2 linked regions of the Thiocystis violascens DSM 198 genome follow. The protein of the gene in region 1 interacts with the protein of each later gene in a pairwise test. Links are inferred from orthologs where the notes say so. Each region holds a gene or a part of one and is shown on either strand. Other genes may lie near its edges.

What was found.
Region 2: the proteins of THIVI_RS10815 (region 1) and kdpD interact in binary tests that used the Escherichia coli proteins (3 or more experiments, as listed by UniProt). The link is inferred for Thiocystis violascens DSM 198 from one-to-one orthologs.

Annotation. Positions count from the first base shown.
Region 1 is NC_018012.1:2,438,248-2,452,637, reverse strand. The notes cover bases 10,323-13,118. They hold THIVI_RS10815 (PTS sugar transporter subunit IIA), read right to left. Parts: upstream 12,048-13,118; coding sequence 11,598-12,047; downstream 10,323-11,597. Other genes in these bases: THIVI_RS10805 (RNA polymerase factor sigma-54), read right to left, coding at 12,688-13,118; hpf (ribosome hibernation-promoting factor, HPF/YfiA family), read right to left, coding at 12,334-12,657; hprK (HPr(Ser) kinase/phosphatase), read right to left, coding at 10,610-11,572; rapZ (RNase adapter RapZ), read right to left, coding at 10,323-10,555. Outside these bases: THIVI_RS10885 (lysophospholipid acyltransferase family protein), read right to left, coding at 1-551; THIVI_RS10880 (3-hydroxyacyl-ACP dehydratase FabZ family protein), read right to left, coding at 548-871; THIVI_RS10875 (AMP-binding protein), read right to left, coding at 858-2,234; THIVI_RS10870 (COG4648 family protein), read right to left, coding at 2,241-2,837; THIVI_RS10865 (phosphopantetheine-binding protein), read right to left, coding at 2,843-3,130; THIVI_RS10860 (class I SAM-dependent methyltransferase), read right to left, coding at 3,224-3,985; THIVI_RS10855 (chorismate transformation FkbO/Hyg5 family protein), read right to left, coding at 4,052-4,978; THIVI_RS10850 (MipA/OmpV family protein), read right to left, coding at 5,002-5,853; mgtE (magnesium transporter), read right to left, coding at 5,873-7,234; ptsP (phosphoenolpyruvate--protein phosphotransferase), read right to left, coding at 7,256-8,998; THIVI_RS10835 (HPr family phosphocarrier protein), read right to left, coding at 8,995-9,264; THIVI_RS10830 (PTS sugar transporter subunit IIA), read right to left, coding at 9,261-9,698; more of rapZ, read right to left, coding at 9,695-10,322; more of THIVI_RS10805, read right to left, coding at 13,119-14,172. UniProt on the Escherichia coli protein: Seems to have a role in regulating nitrogen assimilation.
Region 2 is NC_018012.1:75,216-90,095, forward strand. Bases 7,349-10,634 are described here. They hold kdpD (two-component system sensor histidine kinase KdpD), read right to left. Parts: upstream 10,273-10,634; coding sequence 7,549-10,272; downstream 7,349-7,548. Other genes in these bases: THIVI_RS00385 (response regulator), read right to left, coding at 7,355-7,552; THIVI_RS24350 (hypothetical protein), read left to right, coding at 10,592-10,634. Also shown: THIVI_RS00340 (IS5 family transposase), read left to right, coding at 1-790; THIVI_RS00345 (RnfH family protein), read right to left, coding at 970-1,272; THIVI_RS00350 (electron transport complex subunit E), read right to left, coding at 1,284-1,955; electron transport complex subunit RsxG, read right to left, coding at 1,955-2,566; THIVI_RS00360 (RnfABCDGE type electron transport complex subunit D), read right to left, coding at 2,563-3,666; electron transport complex subunit RsxC, read right to left, coding at 3,663-5,114; THIVI_RS00370 (RnfABCDGE type electron transport complex subunit B), read right to left, coding at 5,202-5,738; electron transport complex subunit RsxA, read right to left, coding at 5,750-6,331; THIVI_RS00380 (SoxR reducing system RseC family protein), read right to left, coding at 6,535-7,047; more of THIVI_RS24350, read left to right, coding at 10,635-10,966; THIVI_RS22400 (IS701 family transposase), read right to left, coding at 11,049-12,455; THIVI_RS00400 (hypothetical protein), read left to right, coding at 12,692-12,898; THIVI_RS24195 (DUF4160 domain-containing protein), read left to right, coding at 12,898-13,038; THIVI_RS00405 (DUF2442 domain-containing protein), read left to right, coding at 13,035-13,325; potassium-transporting ATPase subunit KdpC, read right to left, coding at 13,375-13,974; potassium-transporting ATPase subunit KdpB, read right to left, coding at 13,987-14,880. UniProt on the Escherichia coli protein: Member of the two-component regulatory system KdpD/KdpE involved in the regulation of the kdp operon. KdpD may function as a membrane-associated protein kinase that phosphorylates KdpE in response to environmental signals.

The sequences.
Region 1 (14,390 bases):
TCGAGACTTTCCTTGACCGCCAACAGCGGTTTCGGCGAATCAAGCGAGATCACCGACCCGGCGATCGTCGGATTCAAGGCATGTAGCAGCTCGGTGATGACCGGGTTATGAGCCGGATACATCAGGATCTTGAGCGGCATGCGCGCCTCTTCGATGGCGAGCGCGCGCAGCAGCTCGAAGCTGCCCAGATGGGATCCGAGCAGCAGGAATCCCTGACCGGCGGCGACCCGGTCGGTGACTAGCTCCGGTTGGTGCAGATGGATGTCGAGCAGTTCGCGGCGCCCGGCGAGCAGATAGACCCGATCGAGAATGGTCGCGGCAAAGCAATGAATGTGGCGAGCGACCTCGGTCATCCGCGCGGGGCGCCCCAGCACCCGAGTCAGAAAGCGTCGCGAGGCACGACGCTGGGGTCTGGCCTTGAGCAGAAAATAGGCTGTGATCGGATAGAGTAACGTACGCGCCGGCGCGCGCCCCAGATGCAGCGCGATCCAGAGGATCAGACGCACTGCCGAGCGGGTGCTGCGCTCGCGCTGGGAGGACCAGTCGCTCATGGGCCGTCAAATTCCGAAGATAAGGCATCCGGCAGCCGCAGCAGCCCGGAGCACACAGGTACCTCATCGCGCAGACAACTGAAACGCACCGTCAACCCATTGGCGGCAGGGGTGAAGCACAGGCTCAGGGTCTCTCCGGGCAACACCGGCCGCTGAAACTTCAGGTTCGGCACTGCGGCGATGGGGCCATTCCAGGCGGTGAGCACGAGATCGAGCAGCAGCGATCCCGGCATGATGGGATGACCGGGGAAATGGCCCTCGAACACTGGATGGTGCAACGGGATATCGATGCGCTCAATCCTGGGGTCAGTTTGGGTCATCGGCGTCATTCGTCTGCGTCCGCAGTAGGCGCAGCAGATCCTGTCTTGGTAGTTTGCCGGTTTCGTTGCGCGGCAACGCATCGACGAACACGATCTGGCGCGGATAAAAGACCGGATCGAGGTGACCCGCCAAACCGGCGATGATCGCCCCACGATCCAGACAGGGCGCCACCACGACGACGGCCAGTCGCCCGATCTGGTCCCGGCCCGCTTCCAGGGCGACAAAAACGCCGTCCCGCACCCCGTCGATGGCGTTCAGCTTTCGATTCAGATCGGCCAGCGAGGCGCGCTTGCCCGCGACCTTGATCATCTCGGACGCGCGTCCGACCAGCCGAAAACCGCCATCGGCCTCAAATTCCAGCACGTCGGCGAGCGGCACCGGCCCAGGCAGAAAATCGGCGGTCACGCTCACTCGCGCGCCATCCCGCGAGGGCCGCACACTGTCGTACCAGCGCCAGACCGGATCGCGACAGGTCTCGCGGCTGGCGATCGAACCGGTCTCGGTACTGCCGTAGATTTCGCGAACCCGCGTGGACAGACGGGTTTCGACTTGCTCCGCCAGCGAGCCTGGCAGCGGCGCGGTCGCCGAAATGACCATCTCCAGGGCGGGCCAGGTCAGACCGGACTCGACGCAGGCGGCGAGATGCACCGGGGTTGTCACCAGGATGCGCGGTGCCGGCAGATCGGCCAGCGCGGCGCGAATGTCGGCGGGAAAGAAGGGACGCGCCGCGACGACTTGGGCGCCGATCACAAAGGGCACCATGATCGACAGTTCCAGGCCGTACATGTGCTGGGGCACCACGGTCGCGACGATGCCGCTGTCCGGGCGGAAACCGAAACGCCGTCCCGCCACGCGGGCGCAACCGACGAGATCGCCCCAGACTTTCGGATGCGGTTGCGGGCGACCGGTACTGCCGGAGGTGAAGATGATGAATGCCTCCCGCTCCGCCGCGATCAACGGCATCGGCGGATTGGCGGACAGCGCCCCGAGCGGTTCCTCGACGCGCATGAGCGGAAGCCGCAGTCCGTCCAGGGGCGCGTCGCCGAGGCAGATCGCGCCGGGATAGTCGCGCGCGATCTCGTGGGCGGTTTCGACCAGCCGATTCGGCGGGAACAGGCTGACGGTGCCGCGCATCAAGGCGGCGGCGAAACTCAGCGCGAACCGATAACGGTCGTTGCAGAGATTGATCAGATACGGCGCTTCCGGCAGCGTCCGGCTCAAGGCCAGGGCGCGGGCCAAAAAGGTTCCGCTAGTAATGACGCGCGCCGTCGCCCCCGCTCCGATCAAAAAGAGCGGACGGTCGGTTTGATCGCTGGGCAACAGTGGCAGTGGCTCGCGCGGCGTCGTCACGGGATCGCTCACGGTCGGTCAGCGCGAATGGAAGCGTAGCGATCCGCGCAGCGAATCGATGAAAGAGGTGAGTTCCAGATCGCGCAGCACCCGGCGGCGAATCGGATACTCCAGCACGAACAGCAGCGCGATCAGGACATAATTGATGAGGTTGGTGAACAGCGACCACCAGAACGGCGAGGCATACAGCCCCAGCAACAGGCTTTCCAGCCCCAGCAGACCGAGGAAGAGCGTCCAGACGAGGGTGAGACGCCGACCATATTGGGCCACCCGCTCAGGTAACCTGCCGCGCATGCGCTCGCCGATGCGTGAGATCAACGGGGTATGATCCGGCAGCAGGGTACGACCGAAAATCCAGGCCAAGCTGAAACAGATCGCCACGGGAGGGACTCGCGGCAGCCAGTCGGCGGTGTCTTGCGTGGAACCGAAGAGCGCCGCGGTCAGACACAGCAGCGCGAGCGCGAACACCAGGGGCGAGCGGGAACCGGCCAGTAAACCGCCCGCCAACACCAGGCCCAGCCACAGTATGGGCAGGGCCGGTACATCGAACACGACGCCGAGATGACTCACGAGCGGGTAGGCAATCGCCAAGACGAACAGCAGGGGGGCGAGCATGAGGATCAAACGGCTCGCTGATCCTGAAGATAGGCCGTCAGATGATTGAGCGAGGAAAAGATCCGCTGAATGTCCGGCTGCTCGGAGCTGATGGTCACCCCGTACTCTTTGCTGATGACCAGCGCGAGTTCCAGCGCGTCGATCGAATCCAGTCCCAGTCCGTCGCCGAACAGGGCGCTGTCCGGATCGATCGCGGTAATGCCCGTCTCTTCCAGTCGCAGCGACTGGATGATCAGCCTCTCCAGTTCGTCCACCGAAGGCTTCGTCTGCGAGGCTATCGCTTGTTCTTCCATACCGTCCCCTCTCTCAACCCTGCCAGGCAGGGTTTTGTCGAAGGCGATTATGGCTTGCTCGTGGACATGGGGCAACCGCGCCCCGATGGCGGTTCATGCGTCCGGTCGGGAGGCGGTGTACTCGGTTAGCAGGGCGAACTGTACCGAGCGAGTGACACCCTGAAATCCGGCTTCGCGCAGGGCCTCGATGACGATTTCGGGCGCCACGCAGCGATCCACGGTATCCCAGTAATACCGCATCAGTTGGCGGGCGTCGGGACTGCGCCCAACCCAGGACGCGAGCGTCGGCACTAGCGATTTCAGGTAAAACCGGGTCAACCCATAGCCGATGCGCGAGGTGGGCGGAACCATCTCCAGAATGAGCAACCGCCCGCCCGGTCGCAGCACGCGCGCAAACTCGGCAAAGGTCACGCCCAGATCGGCGACATGGCGCAATGCATAACCCATGGCGATGACATCCAGGCTCCGATCCGGCAGCGCCAACTGTTCGGCGATTCCGGCCATCCGCAACCGGACGCCACGCGCTTTTGCGATGGCGAGCATCGGCAGGCTTGGGTCAAGCGCGATGACTTGGCCGGCATCTCCGACTAACGCTTGTGCCTGCGCGGCCATGACGCCAGTACCGCAGGCGCAGTCGAGCACCGACTGGCCCGGCTGGACGCCGGCCCGAATCATCGCCTCCCGTCGATATGACTCGCCCCGGTTCAGGCTCATCCAGTCATTGATACGGTCGTAGTCCGCCGCCGTGCGATCGAACAGGCGCCGGATATAGCCCACACGTTCTTCAGCCGTGCCGTAGTGGTTGGCAAGTACCGGGTGTGGCGAGAGGGGGGGGCGGTCTGTCGGATGATCCATGAGTCTTCGCTCGGTTTGGTCTGGATTGAAACGGGAATGGTCGTGGCGTGGATCGGCGCGATCCGGTCAGGCCGGCGCGCAATGGCCCTCGATCTCGATCTCCAGCGCACGACGACAGATCGCCCCGCGCAGATAGAGGATCGGGACATGCCCGCCGGCCCAGACGCGCAGCACGGCGTCCACTTCCCGCGCCCGCTCGGGATCGCGCAGATAGACCTTGAGCCAGCGAAGATGACGCCGGAGCGTCGCGGAATCGCCGGGGACATTGTCGATCACGGCGGCGAGATTACGCAGGGTCTCGCGCAGTTGGCGCGGCAGATGGCCGGGGTGCATGGTGACATGGCCGACGATGCTGGCGGTGCCTGAAATCGCCAGCTCACGGGAGCGTTCCGGCCCGGCATAGAGCATGGCGCGGGCGAACGACGGCGGGCGCGGACCATGGTTCGGGGGATAACGATAGGCGCTGATCTGGCGGGGGTTTTCGATCGGCGTCCCGGCCTGGCTGCCGGCGAGCAGATGGATCGAGAGGCCCGGCGCGTCGCAACCGATGGCGGTGGCCGCCGGACAGCGAGAGTCCGGAATGGCCGCCTCGGCAAACGCCATGGCGCGTCCCCGGCAGAAAGACTGATAGCGTTCGATACCGCCATCGTCTTCGTTGATGCGCGACAGATAGTTCCAGACGCGCAGCGGATGGGGGCAGCGACTGGCGCGCACAAAGGCGAGCAGGCGGGTGTAGGCCTGCCGGGTCAGGCACGTCAGATCCGCCCCGGCGGGTTCGGGCACCAGCAGATGCGCGAACAGAAAGCCCTCGCCGACCACATAACCGATGTCGTCGAACCAGCCCGCCGTGGTGGGTTCGGCAAGCGGCCAGACATCGCGCGCCGGCGCGCCGGCAATGGGTGGCGTACCGATGACGATCCGGCGTGGATCGGCAGGGTCGCGGACATGGCGCGTCCCATAGGCGATCTCCGCCAGAACGCCGTCGTCTGTCACCTTTTCGGCGTCTGATCGATGCGTTATTCGGTCGTCCATTCCCATTGATTGACCTTCACCACGTCGTTGGATTGGAAGGGGAACCAGATCACGACGAAGCCAAGTGTCAAGCCCCCCTGCCGCTCGACCAGCGGACTGTCCTCGAAGACCGCTCCGCCGAGATGATCGTAAACCGCATAGAGGCTGATCAGCCGGTTGCGATCGCGCCGGTACAGACTGGTACGCAGTCGGGAGCCGCCAAATCCCGCCCCGGCATCGTAGGCCGGCCGCCACGCCGTCGCGTCGACGGGATCGACCTGATAGTAATAGCGATGCAGATCCCGTGACCCCCAAAGCAGTTCGCCACTGATGGACCACTTCCACGGCCTGTCGCACAGATCGATCTGTCTGCGGTACGACGCCCTCGGCGTCAGCGCATACCCCACCACATCCACTCCATCGCCAAGCGACAGCGCCACTCGCAGCGGCGCGTCGAGGATCAGCGATTGGCGGTGGCGCGACGCTGTCCACGCCTTATAGCGGAGCATCGGGCCGATTTCCAGGAGCGGATCCAGGGTCTCCATGCCCGCGCGAGCGTCGTTATCGCCGTTGACCGGCACATTGCCATAGAAGCTGACATCCAGACGCAGACGATTGGATTCGCCGAGAACGCCCTTAATGCCTTCCTCGTCGGCCTGGAAAGAGCGACCACGGTAAATGGGCATGACGAAGGGGTAGGGATAGACGCCCGATTCGCTGGAGCCGCGATAATCCGGAATCTGGATGACCCCGCCGCCAAACCCGATCTCCCAGAGTGGTCGCTCTTCGGCATCGGCAAACGTGGTTGATGTTCCGACGAGAAGCAGAATGATGAATAAGACCGTGGCTCGCGCCATTCGTCTGACCTTCCGAAAGTTAAAGCAAAAAGACCGTCGCCAATCCCAGAAACGCCAGAAAGCCCACCACATCCGTCACGGTGGTGAGAATCACCCCGCCGGCCAGGGCCGGATCGATGCCGAGGCGTTCCAGCAAGAGCGGCAACAGCGCGCCCGCGAAGGCGGCGGCGAGCAGGTTGATGCTGATGGCCGCGCCGATGACCAGCGCGATCCGGGTGTCGTGGAACCAGAGCCAGGCGATCAGCGCCACCACCACGGCCCAGACGATGCTGTTGAGCGCCGCGACCGCCATCTCCTTGCGGAACAGCCAGCGGGCGTTCCTGGACGTGAGATGGCCCACGGCCAAGCCGCGGATGGCGAGCGTAAGCGTTTGGGTGCCGGCGATCCCGCCCATGCTGGCGACCACGGGCATGAGGACGGCCAGCGCCACCACCTGCTGAATCGTCGCCTCGAAGCGGCCGATGACCCAGGCGGCGAGAAAGGCGGTCAGCAGGTTGACGCCGAGCCAGAGCGCGCGCCGGCGCGCGCTGAGCAGGACCGGGGCGAACATGTCCTCGGTCTCCGAAAGACCGGCCTGACCGAGAAACTGATGTTCGGCTTCCTTGCGGATCACGTCCATCACATCGTCGACCGTGATACGCCCGAGCAGGCGTCCCTCGTCGTCCACCACCGGCGCGGTGACCAGATCGTGCTGCTCGAAACGAGTCGCGACCTCGTGGGCGCTCCAGGTCGCGGGAATGGCCTGCACGTCCAGCCGCATGGCCTCGGCAACCGAATCCTCCGGGTCGTGGGTCAGCAGATCGGTCAGAGAGAGCACGCCCAGGTAGGATCCCCGGCGATTGACCACGATGAGGTTGTCCGTGATGTCCGGCAGGCCGCCCTTGAGCCGACGCAGATAGCGCATCACGACTTCCAGGGTCATCTCGGGGCGTACCGTCACCGTGTCGGTGTTCATCAGGCCGCCGGCGCTGTCTTCCGGAAATGACAGGGCCTGCTCAAGTCGCTCGCGGCGCTGTTGGTCGAGCGATTTGACGACCTCGCGCGTGATGGCCACAGGCAGATCCCGGATCAGGTCGGCCAGGTCGTCGGTGTCCAGATTGCCCATCGCGGCGATCAGTTCGCCGGTATCCATCAGCCGGATCAGGTGTTCGCGGACATCGTCATGCAGATAGGCCAGCACCTCGCCATCGGACTCGGCCTCCACCAGATTCCAGACCAGTTCGCGTTCCTGAGGCGGCAGGGATTCGAGCAGATACGCGATTTCGGCGGGTTGCAGGGCATTGAGCATGCGCGCGGCCTGACGCATGGCGCCCTGCTCAAGCACTTGGCGCAGGGCGTCGAGACGCGGGCGGTCGGGATGGCTGGGGACGGAGACGCTCATGGGGGGCTTGTCGGTCCGGACTCAAGCCTGATTCAAGGCTTCCAACAGGTGGCTGGGATCCGTCTCGTCGAGCAGATCGAACAGTTGGGCGGTGCGCCGCTGAAGTTCCCGCGAATCGGCGTCAAGCACGATTTCCTTGATGTCGAGCAGCGCCCCCGGCTGCATGCTGAACTCCCGCAGCCCAAGCCCCAGCAGCAGGCGCGTGAAGCGCGGGTCGCCGGCCATCTCGCCGCACATGCTGACCGGAATGTTCAGCGCGCGCCCGGCCTCGATGGTCATGCGGATCAGCCGCAGGATGGCGGGATGGGTGGGGTCGAACAGATAGTTGACGGCGTCGTCCAGACGGTCGATGGCGAGCGTGTACTGGATCAGGTCATTGGTGCCGATGGAGAGAAAGTCCATCCGGTGGGCGATGGCGCGGGCCGCCAGCGCGGCGGCGGGCACCTCGATCATGGCCCCGACCGGCAGGGCGGGATCGTAGCGCAGTCCCTCGCGGTCGAGCTGATGCTTGAGCTGCACAATGAGCGCCAGCACGGTATCCACTTCATGCACATTGGTCACGAGCGGCAGCATCAGGCGGACTGGGCCGAGCGCGGAGGCGCGCAGAATCGCGCGCAATTGCGGTCGGAACAGCTCCGGTTCCTTGAGACAGAGTCGAATCGCGCGCAAACCGAGTGCCGGATTGCAGGCATTGGAGCCGCATCGGACGAACGCCTCGCAGCCTTTCTCGACGCCGAGATCCAGGGTGCGGATGGTGATGGGGATGCCATCGAGTCCCGCGATCATCTCGGCATAGTTGGCCAAATGCTCCTCCTCGTCCGGGAGGTCGTCGCGGTTCATGTAGAGAAATTCGGTGCGGTACAGACCGACGCCAGCGGCGCCGTTGGCCTTGGCCGTGCGCACGTCCTCGGGCAATTCCAGATTGGCCAGCAGATCGATGGCGACCCCATTGCGTGTCAGAGTGGGTCGGCTGACCAATTCGCGCAACCGACGCTGGCGCGCCTCGAACGCGCGCAGGCGCTGGCGGAAATACTCCCGGGTGCGTTCGTCGGCATCGGCGAGCACGGTTCCGGTCTCGCCGTCGACCACCAGAAATTCATTCTGACGCAGATAACGGGTGATCTCGTGGACGCCCATAACCGCGGGAACCCCGAGGCTGCGCGCCAGGATGGCGGTATGCGACATGGGACCGCCGGCTTCGGTGACGAAGGCCGCCGCGCCGCGGTGGCGCAGCAGGATGGCGTCGGCGGGCATGAGATCGTGCGCCACCACCACGCAGCCGTCGAGATCCTTGATTCCGGGGTTGAGCGCGGGCGCTTCGCCGCGCAGGAAGGACTGAATCTGACGGACCACATGCTCGATATCGTCGCGCCGGGTGCGCAGATAGGGGTCGTCCATCTCGTCGAAGACCCGAATCAGGGTGTCGCGCTGTAACTGGAGCGCCCACTCCGCATTGCACAATTGATCGGTCACGATGCGCCGGACCTCGTCGATGAGGGCGGCATCTTCGAGCATCAGCAGGTGGGCGTCGATGAACTCGGCGATCTTGATGGGGGTGTGGCGCGGGATCTGTTCGCGTACCGCCTGCAAGGCCTCGCGCGCGGCGGCCACGGCCAGATCCAGTCGGGCGATCTCGGCGCCGATCTGATCGCTGGCGATGGGGGTGAGGAAGGCGCCGCCGCGTCCGCGCGCGTCGATGAACGCCGGCCCCAGGGCAATCGGACAGGACGAGGCGATTCCGATGCCCTGAAAGGCGGTGGTCATTCGGCCTCCCCGAAGCGCTCGCGGATGAGTGTCTCGATCGACACCATTGCGTCCTCCTCGTCGTCGCCGACGGCCTCGACCGTGACCCAGGTGCCCTGACTCGCGGCCAGCATCATCACCCCCATGATGCTTTTGCAGTTGACGCGCTGATCGCGCCGCTCGATTTCGATATGGCTGCGGTAGCGCGTGGCGCATTGCACCAGCTTGGCTGCCGCGCGCGCGTGCAGACCCAGTTTGTTGCAGATCTCGAATTCCCTGCGAATCATGTGACCTGGATCCTGCGTGCCGGTATCGTGCGCTGCTCGCCTGCGGCGACGCACAGGCGGATACCATCGCGCGCGCCCTGCGCGGCCTTCTCGGCCACCGTCTCCAGATCCAGCGCGGCGTAGTTCAATGCCCGCAGCAGCATCGGCAGGTTCACGCCTGCCAGCACCCGCGCGCGCTCCAGGCGATCCAACAGAACCATCGCGACATTGGCGGGCGTGGCGCCGAAGAGGTCGGTCAGGATCAGCACGCCATCGCCCTGGTCGAGTCGCGCGGCGCGCCGCAGACCCTCGGCGACGAGATCTTCGCACGGGGTATCGTTGATCACCTCCAGCGCCTCGATGCCGGGCGGACGGCTGCCCAGAATCTCGGTGGCGACACTCAGCAGATCCCCCGCGAGCGGACGATGCGTAATCAGAAGAAGTCCGACGCTCATGGCAATTCCCGATGTCTCACGATGACCTTGTGACCGTCACCCTCGAAGAAGCGACGCAGTGCCTCGGTCATGTAGACCGAGCGATGTTGACCGCCGGTACAGCCGATGGCGATCGTCAGATAACTCCGCCCGTCGGTCTCGAAGGACGGGATCCAGTGCGCGAGAAAGGATTGAATGTCATCGCGCATCCGCTGGACCTCGGGGCTTGCCTCCAGAAACGCCACGACCGGCGGATCGCGTCCGGTCAGCGGTTTGAGTTCGGGCTGCCAGTGCGGATTGGGCAGGCAACGCACATCGAACACGAAATCCACATCCTGCGGCACGCCATGCTTGAACCCGAACGACTGGAGCAGAATCGACGCCTTGGGCGAGACGCTGCCGACCAGCCAGCCGCGTACCCGATCGCGCAACTCGTGGACATTGGTCTGGGTGGTGTCGATGAGGATCCCGGCGCAGCTCCGGATCGGCTCCAGCAGGTCGCGTTCGAGCTGGATCGCCTCGCCGAGCGAACGGTCGCCCCGGGTGAGCGGATGCTTGCGGCGGGTCTCGCTGAAACGCTTGATCAAAGTGTCGGTGTTCGTTTCCAGAAAGATGACGCGACAGTCGATGCCTCGCTCCTGAGCGGTCCGGACAAGTTCCGGGAGCAGGCGCAGTTCATCCGGATTGGTCCGGGCGTCGACACCGACCGCCGTGTTCGTGAACGCCTCGTCAAGCGCCGCCTTGCGCAGCCCCAGCACGAGGTCTTTCAGCAGAAAGAGCGGCAGGTTGTCGATACAGTAATAGCCCAGATCTTCCAGCGTGTGAAGTGCGACGCTTTTCCCGGAGCCGGATAGTCCACTGAGAATAACCAGTTTCATGATTGAGTGCGCTTCAGGTCGGGCTGACGGAAGACGACGCTTGAGCCTGTGACGTCAGCGTCGGGCGGCTGGCGGATCGGGTCGATCGATACTGATGGCGCGGGCTTGCCGATCGATGAAATCCACGCCCGCGTCGTAGCCGCGGATGCGCAGGATCTGATGTCGCACCGCCGCCTCGACCAGAATGGCCAGGTTGCGGCCCGGCGCCACCGGCATGACGATCTTCGGGATCGCGACGCCCAGGATGGTGGCCGCCGTCAGGCTGCCGGTGAGTCGATCGATGCATTCGAGCTGTTGGTGATCCAGTGGTTGCAGGTCGATGATCAGGTTGAGCGTCTTGCTGCGCAGCACGGCGCCTTCGCCGAACATGGCGCGGATGTTGAGGATACCCAGACCGCGGACTTCGAGAAAGTCCCGCAGGGTTTCCGGACAGGTGCCTTCGAGCACCTCGGGGGCGATCCGCGCGAAGCGGGGCGCGTCGTCGGCGACGATGCGGTGACCGCGGGTGATCAACTCCAGCGCCAGTTCGCTCTTGCCGACCGCCGGACTGCCGACCAGCAGCACGCCCATGCCCAACACTTCGATAAAGACACCATGCACCGTCTTGCGTTCCGCGAGCGCATGGGTCAGAAAATAACGCAGGTGGTTGATCAGTTCCTGATCGCCGAGCGTGGAAGCCAGCAGCGGCGTCTGCGTGCCTTCGGCATATTCGAGCAATGCCGCGCCAGGCTCGATGCCATCGGAAAAGATCACCGCCGCGGGACGGTCGGCGAAGAGTTTTTCGATGGTTTCGGCGAAGGCGGTCGCGCCCAGGGCATGCAGATACGCCTGTTCCTGCTGACCCACGATCTGCAGGCGGTTGGGATGGATACAGTTCAGCGATCCGATCAGCGACTGGCGGGAATGCTCGGGAGCCTCGCCCTGCAAGGGGCGCGGCTCGCGCGGCTCGGGCGTCAGCCAATGCAGCTTGAGCTGGGATCCGGTCTGCGCAATCAGGGACTGAAGGCTATCGATCATCGCTGGCGGCCGTTGCAAGGGCGGCTTAGCGCGAGTTCAACACTTGCAGGAGCAATGCCGGCGAATCCGCCGCGCGCAGTTTCGCCCGGATCGCCGGATCGTTGAACAGACTGGCCAGATGCGCCAGGAGGCGCAGATGTTCGTCGTTCGCGGCATCCGGCACCAGCAGCGCAAAGGCGAGATCCACCGGCTCGCCGTCGGTCGCGTCATAGTCCACGCCCCGGACCGTCTGCACGAAGGCTCCCAACACCTCCGTGACCTCCTTGATCCGGGCATGCGGCAAGGCGATGCCATGGCCAAGTCCGGTACTGCCAAGGCGCTCGCGTTCCAGCAGTCGCTCGAACACGGTCTCGGTGTGCAGGCGCGGATGACCGCTTGCCAGCAGTTCGGCCAGCGTTTCGAGCAGGCGTTTTTTGCTCGCGATCTCAAGAGCGCACCCGATTCGGGCTTCGCTGATCAGGTCTGGGCTCAACATGGCTCAACGTCCTAGGATTCGCGGACGCGCATGGCGGCCGCCAGGTCTTCGCGCGCATTCCGCGGGCAGTCTCGCGGGTTCGGCGCGATGGTCGCGCAATCGCTGTCTAGGGTCATGAATTCGGGTCTCCTGCGATCGACCTGTCGGCTGGATCTGAGCCTAATGGTGGTGATCGTCTCTCGTCGTCTCAATAAAAAACACCCCGAACGGTCAGTCAACGAGCCGCCCGAGGTGCCTGGTGCGTGCCTACGGAAGCAACGCGTTCGCCTTCAATGCTCGGCCGCGGCTATTCCTCCGCCTCGGCGATTTTCGCAACAGGACCGCGGTGGCTGCTTTTCTTTTCCTTGTGGCGCAGCACCTGGCGATCAAGCTTGTCGATCAGGGCATCGATCGCCGCGTACATATCTTCGTGGGTAGAGTCGGCAAACACATTACCCCCATTGACATTGAGTGTCGCCTCCGCCTTTTGGGCGAGTTTTTCAACGCTGAGGACGACGTGGGCGTTGATGACGTGGTCAAAATGTCGCCCCAGGCGCTCGAATTTGTTCTCGACATAATCCCTGAGTGCATCGGTAATGTCGATGTGGTGACCCGTCAGGTTGATCTGCATCGTGTGACTCCTTAAGGTTCAAACGGCCTGTCAATCCAGGCGTTTGCGCTCGTTCGAGGGTGGGAGACCCATTGCCTCGCGGTATTTGGCGACTGTCCGGCGCGCGACCTTGATCCCCTGACCCTCAAGCTCCTTGGCGATTTTCTCGTCGCTCAGTGGCTTCCTGGCGGACTCCGCCGCGATCAGTTTGCGAATCAGGGCGCGGATGGCCGTGGACGAACACTCGCCGCCAGAAGCGGTATTGACGTGAGAGGAAAAAAAATATTTGAACTCGAAAGTGCCTCGCGGGGTGTGCATGTATTTCTGCGTGGTGACCCTGGAGACGGTGGATTCGTGCAATTCGAGCGCCTCGGCAATGTCGCGCAGAATCATCGGCCGCATCCCCTCGTCGCCCTGCTCGAAAAAATCCTGCTGCATTTCCACGATCTTGGAACCCACGCGCAGGACGGTATCGTTGCGGCTCGCCAGACTCTTGATGAACCAGCGTGCCTCCTGCAGATGGCTCTTCAGGGTCGTACCGTCGGCGCTCTGATCGGAGCGGCGGATCAAGCGCGCATAGTCCGCGTTCACTCTCAGTTTAGGCGTCGATTCGGGATTCAGCTCGACCAGCCAGCGGCCCTCCAGCTTGCGCACGAAGAGGTCCGGGACAACGTACTCCGAAGGCGCCGCCTCGATCAAGGATCCAGGCCGCGGATTGAGTCGGCGAATGAGTTCGATGGCGCTGACGATCTCCGGCTCCGGCGCATTGAGCAGGCGCGCCAGCGCGGCGATGTCTTTTCTCGGCAGATGCTCGAACCCGTCGCGGCAGATGGCAATGGCCAGGTCGCGGCAAGGCGTCTCCGAGGGCATCTGGCGCAATTGAAGCAGCAGACATTCCCGCGGATCCCGCGCGCCCACCCCGGGCGGATCGAGCGATTGGACGCGATGGAGCAGGGTCTGCACCTCATCGGCACCGATCTCCGGGTGGTCGATCGTGGTCAGCAGATCCTCGATGTGGGTGCGCAGATACCCGTCCGCGTCGATGGCGTCGATGATCGCCTGGGCGATCATGAAATCGCGCTCGTTGAGACGGCTGAGGTTCAGTTGCCAGGCGAGATGATCGTGCAGCGTTTGCGGACGGCTTTGGTGGGCGAAAGGGTCGTAGTCCGCGCCGTCATCGCCGCCTTGAGCGGCGGTGGGCAGATAGCTGTCGTAGACATCCTCCCATTGCGTATCGACCGGAAGCTCGTCGGGCATCTCGCTGGACTCGGACGGAACCTCCCGATCGATCCGCAGATCCTCCTCGGCGCGCGTGCGCGCGACCTCCTCGATCGGCTGGATCCGGCTGTCGCTCGCCTCGCTGGCACTGAATCGCTCGGCATCGTCGCCCTCCTCCAGCATGAGATTGGTATCGAGCGCCTCCTGTATCTCTTTCTGAAGTTCGAGCGTGGACAATTGCAGAAGCTTGATCGCCTGCTGCAACTGGGGCGTCATGGTGAGGTGTTGGCCGAGGCGAAGCTGGATGGATTGCTTCATGGAGCGCGAGTGCGTCTTGAGATGATCCCGTTCGAGTGCGAAAGCGTTAAGCGCGTCTTCGGCGATTCTAGCCCATTTCAATCTCCCGCGTTCGCCGTGTCCGGGCAGGGGGAGTGATGATGATTTTATCTTACACCCTTCCCGATCATGGCGGGGGCGTTAAATCGCAAACTTCCCCCGAGCGGCCGGGAGACCGACGCGGGTTGCGCGCGCGGCAT
Region 2 (14,880 bases), 2.4 Mb from region 1 along the record:
CGCTCTCTTTGAGATGCCGGGCGGGCGGGGTCAACCGCCCCGCGTGTCGCGCCGGAGCATCCTGGAGGCGTGTTGCTACGTGGTGCGCACGGGGTGCGCGTGGCGGATGCTGCCGCACGATTTCGCGCCTTGGCAGAATGTCTACAAGACGTTTCGCCGTTGGAGTGCGGCTGGGAAGTTTGAGCAGATGCATGATCGACTGCGGGGGCAATGGCGCGAACGCGAGGGGCGTGAGATCGCGCCGACGGCGGCGGTGCTGGATGCGCAATCGACCCGCGGCTCGCCGCAGGGTGGACCGAGCGGCTTTGATGCGGGCAAGCAGGTCAAGGGGCGCAAGCGCAGCCTGGTGGTCGATACCTTGGGGTTCGTGTTGGCGGTGAGCGTGGTCGCGGCCAATCTTCAGGACCGCGATGCCGCCTCGGGCGCCGTCGCTGACGCGGCCGCCAAGTACCCCCAGATCAACACGCTGTTTGTCGATAGCGCCTACGCCGGTCAATTTGCCCAAACCACCGAGCAGACCCACGCGATCCGCGTGGAAGTCGTGCGCCATCCAGCCAACAAAAGCGTTGGCTCCTGGCACGTGGACGGGGCGCCTGACCGAGTGGTGATCGCCAACGCCGACGGCTTCGTTCCGCTGCCGAAGCGCTGGGTTGTCGAGCGCACCCATGCGTGGAATGAGCGTGCCCGTCGATTGATCATGCATCATGACCGTCTGCCAGCGGTCTCCGAAACCTGGGTTTGGCTGGCGGAGGCGCGCATCCTGCTGCGGCGGTTGACCACAACGGTTTGATTTTGTCTACACCCTCTGAGCCGGTTGCTATGGAGCGGCGAGTGCATCGCCGGAGTGGCGGTGGTCGATATGACGAAACCGGCATGGACGTGATGGCTATCTCTGGCCGCCCAACAGCGATCGGCCGGAAGACCGGCTTGGCAACTGGACAGCGGTGCGTCAGGGATTCTATTTCAGCCTCAATGTGCAGAAGTCTTGGCGGGCGGAGCCGCCGCATCCTCGCCCTTGGCACGCCCCTTTAGGGTCTTGGGGTCCGCGATGAGCGGGCGGTAAATCTCGACGCGATCACCATCCGCCAGCTTGGTTTCCAGGGCGGAGACCTTGCCGAAGACTCCGACCTTCTGCTGGTCCAGGTCGATCTCGGGACATTGCGCGAGGAGGCCCGAACGCTCGACCGCTTCGCGCAGGGTGGCGCCCTCGGGAACCTCGATGTTCAACCAGATCTGGCGCTTGGCCAGGGCATAGACAATGCTGACCTTCATTCGGAATCTCCTCAGACGCTATGGGCGCCGGCCATCTGGATGCCCTTGCCGGCGCGGATGTCGAGCAGGCGCTTGCCCACCACGACTAGCCCGGTGACCAGGAATCCACCCGGAGGCAGGATCATCATCAGCACGCCCATGTCGGCGGGCATGATGCGCAGCTCCATGAATTTGAAGGCTGGACCCAGCAGCAACGAGGCATCGGCAAACAGGGTGCCCGACCCCAGGATTTCGCGCCCCGCGCCGATCAGGGTCAGCGCGAGCGTGAACCCCAGCCCCATGAAGATGCCGTCCATCAGCGATGGCAGGATCGGCTCCTTCGAGGCGAAGGATTCGAGCCGCGCCAGCGGCAGACAGTTGGAGACGATCAGCGGGATGAAGAGTCCCAGCACCTTGTAGAGTTCGTGCATCCAGGCATTCATGGTCAGATCCACGAAGGTGACGTTGGCCGCCACGATCAGGATGTAGACCGGAATGCGCACCTCGCGGGTGATGTAGTTGCGGAAGGCGGCGACCATGAAGTTGGAGGCGGCCATCACCACGGCGGTGGCCAACCCCATCCCCAGCCCGTTGGTGGCGCTGGTGGTCATGGCCATGGTCGGGCACATGCCGAGCAGCATGGCGAGCACGCCGTTGTTGTCCCACAGACCGTCGCGGACGATCCGGCCATAGTTGGCTGCCATCAGTTCATCTCCAGCAGTTGCGCCCGGTGGGCGTCGAAGAATTCGAGACCGTGACGAATCGCGGTGACGGTGCCACGGGGAGTGATGGTGGCCCCGGTGAACTGGTCGAACTGGCCGCCGTCTTTCTTCACCTTCCATTTCTCGGCGGGCGGATTGCCCAGCGAGAGTCCGGCGAACTGGAGAATCCAGTCGCCCTTCTTGATCTCGATCTTGTCGCCCAGTCCAGGGGTCTCCTTGTGGCTCAGTGCGCGCACCCCTAGAACCCGGCCCTCGGCGTCCACACCGAGCATGAACTTCATGTGGCCGGCGTAGCCCGAGCCGTGGATTTCATAGGCGACACCGGTCACCTGGCCGGCCTTGCGGGCACGGTAGACGGTGATGTCGTTGCCCTCGGCGTCCCGCATGGCCAAGTTGTCGATGACCGGGTTGTTGTCGTGGAGGCTCGCCGGGATCACCTGCCCGAGCGAGTTCTGCCGGTCTTCCATCGCGCGGGCGGCGATGGCGTCGCGGGTTGCCAGCTCGGTGAGCCCGAGGAAGATGCCAAAACCAAGACAGAAGACGCCGAGAATGGCCGCGTGGGTCAAGGTGCCCTGTTTCATGAGCGGATTCATGCTTTCCCCTTCAGCGGCAAGGGCTCGCCTTTGCGCGTGCGGCCAAAGAGGCGCGGACGGGTGTATTGGTCGATGATCGGGGTGAGCGAGTTCATCAGCAGCACGGCGAAGGCCATCCCCTCCGGATAACCGGCGAAGGTGCGGATGACCCAGGTCAGGAGTCCGACACCGATGCCGAAGATCAACTGCCCCTTCTCGGAGACCGGCGAGGTCACATAGTCGGTGGCGATGAAGAAGGCACCGAGGAAGGTCGCCCCGGAGATGACATGGAAAAGTCCAGGGGCGAAGCGGCCCGGATCCAGCAGGTTGAACAGGGTGCCCATCAGGAACAGTGTCCCCAGCACCGTGACCGGAATATGCCAGGTGATGATGCGCCGACGCATCAGGAACAAGCCCCCGATGAGGATCAGGATCGCCGAGGTCTCGCCCAGACTGCCCGGTTTGTAGCCGGTCGCCAGATCCATGAGATCCGGGGTATAGGTCAGATTCGTGCCGCGGCCGTACTCGACGAGCGACTGGAAGACCGGAATCCCCCGTGACAGTTCAGTCTTGACATAGCCAAGCGCGGTGGCGGCGGTCACGCCGTCCGGCACCTGTCCGCCAAAGGTGATGGCGATGGAATCGGCCAGACCGGGCGCGCTGGCCGAGAACAGCGGATGGGGCGCGATCCAGGCGGTCATGACGACCGGAAAAGACACCAGCAGCGCGACGCGCGCGACCATCGCGGGGTTGAACAGGTTCTGACCCAATCCGCCGAACGCCTGCTTGGCCAGCGGGATGGCGAAGACGGCGCCGAGCACGCCGATCCACCAGGGCGCCCAGGGCGGCAGGGTCATGGCCAGCAGCCAGCCGGTGAGAATAGCCGAGCCGTCCGTCAGGGTGCGCGTCACCGGCCGCCCGGCGAGCGCCAGACAGATCGCCTCGGTCACCACGCAGGCGCCGATGGTGACGCCGAACAGCAGGATCGACGGCCAGCCGAACAGATAAAGATTGAAGAGCGTGGCGGGCGACAGGGCCAGAATCACCGTGAACATGGTCTGCTGGACCGTGTTCGTGCTATGGGCGAATGGCCCGCTTTTCGTGGTCTCCCCGCCAATCATGGCTGGACCTCGTTGGCGGCGGGTGCGGCCTTGGGCTTGCGGGCGGCCGCGCGCTGGGCGGCGAGTCGCTCCTGACGCGCCGCGTTGGCCTCGACCAGCGTTTTCGTCCGCTCGGTTTTGCGCTGCTCGCGATCCTGTGCGTTCAGGGCGCCCTTGGCGTAATTAAAATAATGGACCAGCGGAATATGTGAGGGACACACCCAGGAACAACTGCCGCAGGAGACGCAGTCCGAGAGTCCGAGCTTCGCCGCGCCCTCCAGATCGTCATGGCGGATGTGCGCGGCGAGTTCGACCGGCGTCAGACCGCAGGCGCAGATGTTGACGCAGGCGCCGCAGCGGATGCAGGGATCGGCGGGGCGCTCGTTGATTTCGGTCGCGGTGAGCGCCAGGATGCCCGAGGTGCCCTTGACCACCGGCACCTCCAGATTGGGCAGCGGCGTGCCCATCATCGGGCCGCCCTGAATGATCCGTTCCGGGCGCTGCGCGAAGCCGCCGCAGAAATCGATCAGGTCGGACACCCGCGCGCCGATGGGCGCTTCGATATTCTTGGGTTCGCGTATCGCCTCGCCGCTCACTGTCACCACGCGGGCGATCAGCGGACGACCCAGACGCACGGCCTGATGGACGGCACGCGCGGTGGCGACGTTATGCACCACGACGCCCAGATCCGCCGTCAGTTTGCGTGCCGGGGTCTCCAGTCCGGTGATCGCCAGCGTCAGATGACGCTCGGAACCCATCGGGTACTTCACGGGCAGGGCGGCGACCTCGATGTTCGGAAAGGCGCTGGCCGCGACCGTGATGGCCGCCAAGGCCTGCGGCTTGTTCTCTTCGATGCCGACGACGATCCTGGGTGCGCCCAAGGTGTGAGCCATGATGCGGGCACCATCGACGATCGCCTCGGCGTGCTCGCGCATCAACCGGTCGTCGCAGGTCAGATAGGGCTCGCACTCGGCGCCATTGATCAGCAGGGTGTCGATGCGGTACTGGATGCCCAGGTGCAGCTTGACCGCCGCCGGGAAGGTCGCGCCACCCATGCCAACGATGCCGGACTCGGCGACACGCTCCTCGATGACCTCGGGGGCGACGGCGAAGGGATCGGCGATGGGCTCGGGCAGCGCCGCCCACTCATCCCGGCCATCGGGCTCGATGACGATGGTCGGCTGGGGCAGGCCCGACGGATGCGGGGCGGGGATCTCGGTCACCGCGACCACGCGTCCGGAGGTGGAGGCATGATGATGCGCGGAGATTGGTCCCTGACGGCGCGCGATGACCTGGCCCTTTTTGACCAGGTCGCCTTCGGACACCAGGATCTCGGCGGGCGCGCCGATGTGCTGTTGCAATGGGATGTAGAGTCGGTTCGGCAGCGGCAGCGCCTCGATGGCGCGCTCGCCGCTCAACTCCTTGCGGTATTCGGGATGGATACCACCACGGATCGGGAAAAGCTTCATGTGATCGACGGCTCCAGGGACACCGTGAAAATCGCGCCGCGGGCGCTCGAAATCCCCCCGCCGAGAAGATGTGCGGGGAGAAGAACCTTAGTGCTTATGGGGCGAGGCGGGCTTCGGCCAATGCCAGGCGGCGAGGGTGAGCGGGATCTCGACCATGCGAATCGCATCGGTGGGGCAGACTTGGGCGCACTTGGAGCAACCGTGACAGACCTCGGCGACGATCGTGTGCATCAGCTTGCTGGCACCGATAATGCCGTCGACCGAACACTCCTTGACGCAACGGGTACAACCGATACAGAGTTCCTCATCAATGACCGCATACACGGGCACTCGCGGCGCGTGATCGGCCAGATCGACCGTCACGCCCAAGCGCTTGGCCAATTGTTCCGCGACGGCCTTGCCGCCCGGCGGGCAGAGGGTGACCGCCGCCTCGCCCCTGGCCAGCGCCGCCGCCGCCTGGGCACAGCCCACGAAGCCGCATTGCCCGCACTGCGAGCCCGGCAACAACGCCTGAAGCTCAAGCTCCAGCGGGTTTTCCTCGACGGCGAGCAAACGCGCCGCGACACCCAGCATGCCACCCAGGGCAACGCCCATCGCCGTCAAACTTCCAACCGCCGTCAACATTGCTTCAGCCCTCAGGTCGTGCTAATGCCAGAAAAACCCAGGAATGCCAGCGCGAGGAGGCTGGCGACGATGAATCCGATCGGTGGACCGGCGAACAGACGCGGCACCTCGGCCAGGGCTAGGCGTTCGCGCAGCCCGGCGAAGATGACCATGACCAGGCTGTAGCCGAGCGAGGAGGCGAAGGCGAACAGGGTCGCCGCGATAAACGTCATCTTGCCCTCGACCAGTAGTAGCGCGACACCCAGCACGGCGCAGTTGGTGGTGATGAGCGGCAGATAGATGCCCAGCATCTGAAACAACGGCGGCGAGACCTTGCGCACCGTCATCTCGGTGAACTGCACGGCGCTCGCGATCACCAGGATGAAGGTGACGGTACGCAGATAGCCTAGGCCATAGGGCTCCAGCAGATACTGTTCGACCCCCCAGTTGGCCATCGAGGAGACGGTGATGACGAAGGTCGTCGCCAACCCCATGCCGATGGCGGTATCGATCCGGGTCGTCACGCCCATAAAGGAGCAGAGACCCAGGAAACGGGCCAGGATCACGTTGTTGACCAGCGCCGCGCCGACCATGAGAAGAATGTATTCCTGCATGTTCCGAACCCCGTTAAACCGCGTCCAGCGCGACAGGCATTGTTTTAAGTGACCCCAAGTTTTGCTAGCCACCAACGACGATCAGTCACACGCGGTTTAAATGATAAAAATTAAAAAAACTTAAACTGCGTCAGCGCCGACGTGCCTGGATTCCTGCGATGTCGATCCAATCCACAAAGGATGCGGACCCTGCCGGACGCGGTTTAATCGATTCGACAGGTTTCGCCGTCACTGGCGCGGCGGAGAAAGCGCGGGGCGAGCTGGCCACGGGCACCAAGCCAACCCGCGCCCCAGCGCGCGGCGATCAGGCCGACGCCCAGTCCCGTCAACATCGTCGCCATGGTGATCCCATCGCTTCCGGCGATCCACTGCGCCATCCCCCCAGCGCCTAGCATGATGACCAGCGGGAGCGCATAGGCGGTTCCCGATGCCTTGAGCAGCGCGCGCGCATCGACTCCGACGACTACTCGATCGCCGACGGCGAGGCTTGCCTCATTGACGAGCGGGAAGCGGCGCATTTCCAGCCGACTCGCGGCCGTGCCGATGCCCTTGGCTCCGCACAGCCCGGATGCCGCGCAGCCGCCGCAAGAGGTGGTTTGTTCGGGTTCAAGCCAGGCCAGCTTACCTTCCACCGCGACGACGCGCGCCAGACCCTCCACCAGCTCCGGTTGGAACGGGTCCGTCGGATCCTCCGGCGCGGGAACATCGCTCGGCATGATGGTGGACCTCGGTCGGGAATTTACTTAGAAAATCAGCGCGGCTTGCAATTGCTGCATCGCGTCAAAATACTGTACCCCCAACTCGCGCGGACATGCAATATCCCTGAAATATTCGCACGGCCGATGAAGACCATATCGCGGTCGCGCATCGTGGCTTGGGGCAACCTTGGAACTCTCCCGCGACAGCACCCGACAAACCCGGCCGACAGGACGGCAAGGTTTGTCATAAATAACTGTAATTAATTAAAAAATAATGTTTATTAAGGATGTTTTAGGGCGGACGCCACAGAGGCGGCTAACGGGGCTATTTCGCCATTCGTCGACCATCGAAATGATCGATTGTTCGTCTATTAAAAATATCGATCCTCTTCATAAAACGGCAAGATGGTCCAGTCGCGCTTGGACCCCGCAGACAGCCTTCCCGCTCCAGCGCCAGACGCATGAAGCGGCGGATTTTGGGCTCGTCCTCGATGATGAGGATGGCGGGAACCGGTTCGCTCATCTCGGAGACGCCTCGACCGGCGACGCCTCATCGGCTGTCTCGACGACGGGAGGAGTGCCGCGCGGCAGGGAAAAAACGAAACGAGCGCCGCCAGCGGGGCGCCGCTCGGCGCGGATGGTGCCGCCATGGGCTTCCATGATCGCCCGGCACAGCGCCAACCCCAGGCCAATCCCCGGCGTCGCGCCCGCTGTCTGGCCGCGCTCGAACGTCTGAAAGACCGCCTCTTCTTTTCCGACCGGCAATCCAGGGCCGTTGTCCTCGACCCAGATCTCGATCCGATCCGGCGTCGCTGGCGCGGCGCCGATGCCGATCCGGCTGCCTGGCGGCGTGTATTTGGCGGCGTTTTCCAGGAGATTCACGAGCACTCGCTCTATCAGGACGGCGTCGAACTCAAGCAGCGGAAGATCCCCCGGTAGATCGACACGCACCCGATGGCCGGCGATGATCGAATGAACCGCCCCGAGGGCGCTGCCCACCACCTCTTCGAGTGGCTGCCACTGTCGATTGAGTCTGACTGAACCGGACTGCAACCGCGCCATGTCGAGGAGATTGTTGACCAGCGAACTCATCCGCAGCGCCTCTTCGCGCATCGCGGCGGCAAGTTCGGCCTGCTCGGCGGTCGGCGGCGGTCGGGTCATCGCGAGCGCATCGGCCAGACCCACCAGCGCGGTGAGCGGGGTGCGCAGGTCGTGCGAGATCGCCGCGAGGAAGGCATTGCGCAGACGCTCGGATTCCATCTGTAAAGTCGTGGTCTGGGCGACCTCCACGTAGTGAACCCGCTCCAGCGCGATCGCGATGAGCCGCGCGAAGGTATCGAGCAGACGTCGTTGCTCGGGAACCATGATCTGGCGCGGATCGCGCGGCTCCAGCGCCAGCACGCCACGCACCCGCATCGGCGCCTGGAGCGGGAGATAGAGGAGCGGGCTGCCCGGCAGGGTATCCGTGCCGCAGCCCGCCTCGGCGCCATGATCGAAGGCCCATTTGCCAATGCCGACATCGACCGGCAATTCGCCCGGCGCGGGCAGGACCAGCGCGCTGAACCGTTCGCTGTCATTGGCCAGCATGATGACCGAGCGGGCACCGAACTCCGACTCGGCGAAGCGCTGACCGATCTGGGCAATCTGTTCCGGCAACAGCGCCCCGGAGAGGTCGCGCGACAGCTCGTAGAGTGCGCGCGCCCGGCGTTCGCGGCGGCTCGCCACCCGCGCCTGATACTTCATGCCCGTGGTGAGCTGCGCGATCACCAGCCCCACACCCAGCATGACGACGAAGGTGAGCAGGTACTGAATATCGCTGATCGAAAAGGAGAAGCGCGGCGACACATGGAGAAAATCGAAGGCGGCGACATTGAGAAAGGACGCCATGACCGAAGGTCCAAGTCCGTAACGCGCCGCGACGACCACGACCGCCAGCAGAAAGAGCATGGCGATATTGGCCAGATCGAACATCGAGTGCAGCGGAGCCGTCGCGACCGCCGCCGTGGCGCAGATGAGCAGGCTCATCGCATAGGACCGCCAGGGCGCCTTCAGCCGCTCCAGCCAGGACTCGTCCGTCCGGTCCTGATCGGGCGACGGCGGGCGCGCCTCGTCATGGGCGACCAGCATCACCTCCAGTTCCGGCGCCTGTCCGCCGATCCGGTCAGCGAATGAACGGTACCAGGGCCGCCAGCGACGCGGATGATCGCGTCCGAGCAGGATTCGGAACAGGTTGTGGCTGCGCGCATAGCCGATCACCACCTCGACCGGGTCGCCGCCGGACAGGGTCGCCGTCTCCGCCCCCAGCTCCTGGGCGAGCTTGAGCCGTTTCAGGATGCACTGACGCTGCGCCCGCGAGCGACGCTGCAATGAGGGCGTTTCGACGTAGAGCGCATGCCAGGGCACGTCGTCGCGCGCGGCGATCCGGGCGGCGCGGCGAATGATGCGCTCGGCGCTCTCGCCGGGACCGATGCAGGCCAGGACCGATTCGCGGGTCTGCCACACCGGCGCCACGGATTGATCGCGTCGATAGTCCAGCATCTGACGATCGACCCGGTCGGCGGTGCGGCGCAGCGCCAGCTCGCGCAGCGCGATCAGGTTGCCCTTGCGGAAGAAATTCTGGATCGCCCGCTCGGCCTGATGGGGCAGATAGACCTTGCCCTCCTTCAACCGCTGCAACAGCTCATCCGGCGCCAGATCGACCAGCACCACCTCGTCGGCGGCATCGAAGACATGATCCGGCACCGTCTCCCAGACGCGGATGCCGGTGATACCGCCCACCACGTCGTTGAGTGTCTCCAGGTGCTGGACATTGACCGTCGAATAGACGTCGATCCCGGCCGACAGCAGTTCCTCGACATCCTGCCAGCGTTTGGGATGACGCGAGCCGGTCAGATTGGAATGCGCCAGCTCGTCGATCAGAATCAGCGACGGATGGCGCGCCAGGGCGCCATCAAGATCGAACTCCCGCAGCACCCGCCCCCGGTACTCCAACTCCTTGAGCGGCAGCCGTTCCAGCCCCGTCAACAGCGCCTCGGTCTCCCGACGGCCATGGGTCTCGATGACCCCGACGACGAGATCGACCCCCTGCTCCGCCTGCGCCCGCGCGGCGGACAGCATGGCGTAGGTCTTGCCGACCCCCGCCGAGGCGCCGAAGAAGACCTTGAGCCGACCGCGCGCGGCGCGCTGCTCATCTTCTTTGATGCGCTCCAGAAGCGCATCGGGATCGGGGCGACCATCGGACATGTGGGGTTCCTCTTGGGCTTGAGCGCAAAGCCAGGGGGATGGTTTGAATGATGAGGGTTGGGCGTTGTATTTCGCTTTGTATTTCAGTTGGTTGACGGCGTTCGGTATCGGGCGAGACAATAAGCCGAGTCAGGCGGGAGAGTGATGTCTGGCTTCTGATCGGGGTTTGTTCGGAGAGAGAACCGATTCTGCCTAGTGCTTAAAGTTATGTCCCTCAGCGCTATCGTAAGTCAACAAGTTCTAGTAACCGAAAAATTACTAGTCATTTTCGGTTTCTTCTGATATTGTGCTCTCACATTCACACAATCGGAGCAACCACATGTCAGAAGAACATCCTCTTGTAATTCAATCCAAGGTAAATATTGCCAATACTCTCCGCGCTCTTGCTACCGGCATTGAGCAGGGCACAGTCAGAAACTATGAAATTAATCAGTCAAGCAATGGAAGCATAACAGTTAAGGCTGATTCTAGTGATGGGAAAGCCCGAGTAATTCAAACCCAAACACAAATGGAAGGCTACACACACACTTCTACCCAGCATATCGAAAAGCAGAAGCCTGAAGCTCGTAGAAAAACAGTTAAGAAAATGATTAACCAAGGCTTAACTCAAACAGAAATCGCCGAGAAGACTCTGTACTCTCAAAAAACCATATCAAATGACGTTAAAAAACTTAGAGAAGATGGCGAGCTTTAATCATGACAAAGTGTTGCACGGGAGAAAAGGAGGGTAGATTTATTTTTAGTTCTACTTTGTTACTTTAATTCAAACGCATTGACTATCCCGTCGCGGTCAGCTTGTAATAACGCTCGATATCCTTGCGCCTTTGCTCATGCCTGACCCGCATTTGCTGGATTCTTTTTTCGACCGCATCCGGATCGTTGAGTAGTAAAGCGATGATGAGAAGCCGAAGATCACGGCAACTCACCAATGGATAATCGGTTTTGTGCAAAAGACGCTCTTTAACAATAAAGGACAGCGACAACATCACCAGCGCCATATGGTGGTGCCAGGCATTCCATTTTCTGACTTGATAATCTGACATTCCTAATTCGCTTTTGGCTTCTTGAAATGCCCGTTCAACCCAATAGCGCTGTGCTTGCATGTAAGCCAGCCTTTCGATCGGGGTGCTCCGATAATCGACATTACTGAGTGAGTATTTGATCTTGTTGTCCGCGTGATTTCGGCTGATGACCAATACCCGCTCGGTCACGCGCTCCGACTTGCCATCCCAAACCCACACGGGAGCGGTATGAACGGACAGCGTGATCGGCCCTTTGGCCCCATTGCGAACGGCCATCGTGCGCCATTGGAAAGGATAAAGATGGTCGGCATACCATCTCACTTGCGTGGGGTCGCGATCAGCTTGAAGTTTGGTTGGCTTTCGTCCTCGCCCAGCGGATTCCGGAACCGATAGAATGGGTTTGAGGGGATAGATCATCTGATCGCAATGAACATCAAGCAGAAAATTTAACCCTATGTTATCTAAAGAAACACCAAGCTCTAACCCGTGTCCGTACAGGCCATCACCGCCCACCCAACCAATGTCTACGCCCGCCGCCAGATCGGATTGAATCATCTCCAGTGCGAGTTCGATCTTCGTTTTAAACTGACGTGCCTCTTCAGGAATACCCGCTTGGTCACATCGCTTTAAATCAGCGGTCCAGGACGTTGGAAGGAACAACCGCTCATTAATTAACGTGCTCTGTGATTCCCAAACTAAGCTGGCATAAACGCCCACCTGGCAATTCTCAACCTTACCAATGACACCGGCATATTGCCGCGCGACGCCAACGGAATACTTGCCTTTCTTGAGATGCGCTGACTCATCAATGATGTAGCCGACATCCCGACCGCGATAATTCGGCTGATTCGCATACAGACTTGAGGTGTCTTGGGCGATCGCACCGATGAGGTTTCCCGCCGACCACGGTGAATCTGTGATGAACTGTTGGATCCGTTGATAACCATCACCACCGGACACATCAATTTCTTCGTTGATGCGTTCGAGATTCCGTTTTCCGGCTTCAGTTTTGAGAAGACCCATGATGTAAGCTCGACTCAGTTCATGACCATCAGCTGTTTCGTTTTGAAAAAATTCGTGATAATCCTCCAGATGAGCGGAGAGGTTACCAACCATGTTTTTTAACATCGCATCGGTTTCGCTACCAATCGCGTTAGCCATGATCTGCCATTTCCAAATAAAATTTTCCCTGAAAATAATATTTGAAAATCATAAGCTTATGTCAAGCTAACAAAGTAGAATTAGGCCGACCCGAAGATGAAAATCGCTTGAGGGCGGTAGATTGGGGTGAACGAGAGTGAACCCCAACATCACAACATCAGAACCGCCTAATAATCAGTTAAAGCAACGCTACACTCAGCGCGAATCAAGGCTTGAGAGAGCCATTTGGAGCTGACATGAAGACCGTGACTCTTGAAATCGACGAGCGCACTTATCTGATCGCGTTTCTCAAGCATTTACCTTCCGATCGCTACGTACTGTTTGAGGATGAGGAACCCTTATCCGAAGCAGAGCGTGAGAACACCAAGCGAATTCGAGCACGACTTCACGCTGGCGATGATAGCGAATTCGAAGACTGGACGAATGTGCGCAACGATTTCTGATGGCACGCTACCCACTGAAACCTCACAAAGACAAGATGGTCGTCGCCTGGATCGCAATTCACGAAGATGAGCTAATCGCCGATTGGGAACTTGCTGTCAACGGTAAAAAGCCTTTTCCGATCAGAGGACTCGATCAATGAGAATCGCTGAAGTCATACCTTTGGAAAATCATATTCTTCTCGTCGCGTCTGAAGACGGCGCTATGGGTCTCTTTGATATCAAGCCTTATCTGTCAGGGGAGGTCTTCGCGGCCCTCCAGGATCATGATGAATTCACGGCTGTTCACAACGGAGGCTATTTTCTTGAGTGGGCATGCGGTGCCGATCTTTCCGCCGATACCATCGAGGCGCATTTGATGCCAGCGCCACCAGAGATCGTCCAGCAATTTGCTCGGCGCCGACATCCTGTCGCACACTCGGCCAGTTAGCGTACTTTCCCGTGCTTCTCAAGCATCGCTTAACAAGTGGTTAAAGCCACTACTCCGCACCACCCTGACGTAATGACAGCCCCTCGGTATCAAGCGCCAGATTGAGCGCGAAGACGTTGACCCTCGGCTCCCCCAAGAATCCGAACTGCCGACCTTCCGTGTTCCTGGCGACGAGTATGGCAACCCGTTCGACCTCCATCCGCCGCGCGCGGGCGACACGCCCCACCTGATAGGCCGCAGCGGCCGGGCTGATGTGCGGATCGAGCCCGCTGCCGGAGGCCGTCACCAGATCGCCCGGAATCGGCCGCTGGTTGTCCGGGTCCGCCGCCTGGAGTGCGGCGATGCGTTCCTTCACGGCCTCCACCAGCGCCGGATTCAGCGGTCCCAGATTGGAGCCGCCCGAGGCCGCGCCGTTGTAGGGCTGACCCGAGGTGGCGGAAGGCCGGCCCCAGAAATACTTGGGATCGGTGAATGACTGGCCGATCAGGGCCGAGCCGACCGGTTTGCCGTCGCGGACGATCAGGCTGCCAGATGCGGCGGCGGGGAACAGCACCTGGGCAATGCCCGTCACCGCGAGCGGATAGAGAACGCCGGTCAGGGCGGTCAGCAGCAGAAAAAGGCTCACGGCGGGGCGGATGAGTGCGGTCATGATGGTGTCCTCTCAGGCAAGTCCGGTGGCGGCGATGGTCAGGTCGATCAGCTTGATGCCGATGAAGGGCGCGATCAGACCGCCCAGACCATAGATCGCCAGATTGCGGCGCAGCAGCACGGCGGCGCCCATCGGCTGGTAGGTCACGCCCTTCAGCGCCAGCGGGATCAGGACGATGATGATGAGCGCGTTGAAGATGACCGCCGAGAGGATCGCCGAGGTCGGGCTGGCGAGCCCCATGACGTTGAGCGCGCCCAGTTGCGGGTAAGTGGTCACGAAGGCCGCCGGGATGATGGCGAAATATTTGGCGATGTCGTTCGAGACGCTGAAGGTGGTCAATGCGCCGCGCGTCATCAGCATCTGCTTGCCGGTCTCGACGACCTCGATCAGCTTGGTCGGATTGGAATCGAGATCGACCATGTTGCCGGCCTCCTTCGCGGCCTGAGTCCCCGTGTTCATGGCGACCGCGACATCGGCCTGAGCGAGCGCCGGGGCGTCGTTGGTGCCGTCGCCGGTCATGGCGACCAGCCGGCCCTCGGCCTGATGCTGGCGGATCAGGGCCAGCTTGGCCTCCGGCGTGGCCTCGGCGAGGAAGTCATCGACCCCCGCCTCGGCGGCGATGGCGGCGGCGGTGAGCGGGTTATCGCCGGTGATCATGATGGTGCGGATGCCCATGCGGCGCAGCTCGGCGAAACGTTCCTTGATCCCGCCCTTGACGATGTCCTTCAGCTCGACGACACCCAGCACGCGGCTGCCGTCCGCGACCACCAGCGGCGTGCTGCCACGGCGGGCGACCTCCTCGACGGCGCGGAGCACCCCCGGCGGAAAACGTCCGCCGAGCGTCTCGATGTGCGCGCGGATGGCATCGACGGCGCCCTTGCGGATCTGACTGCCCGGCAGATCGAC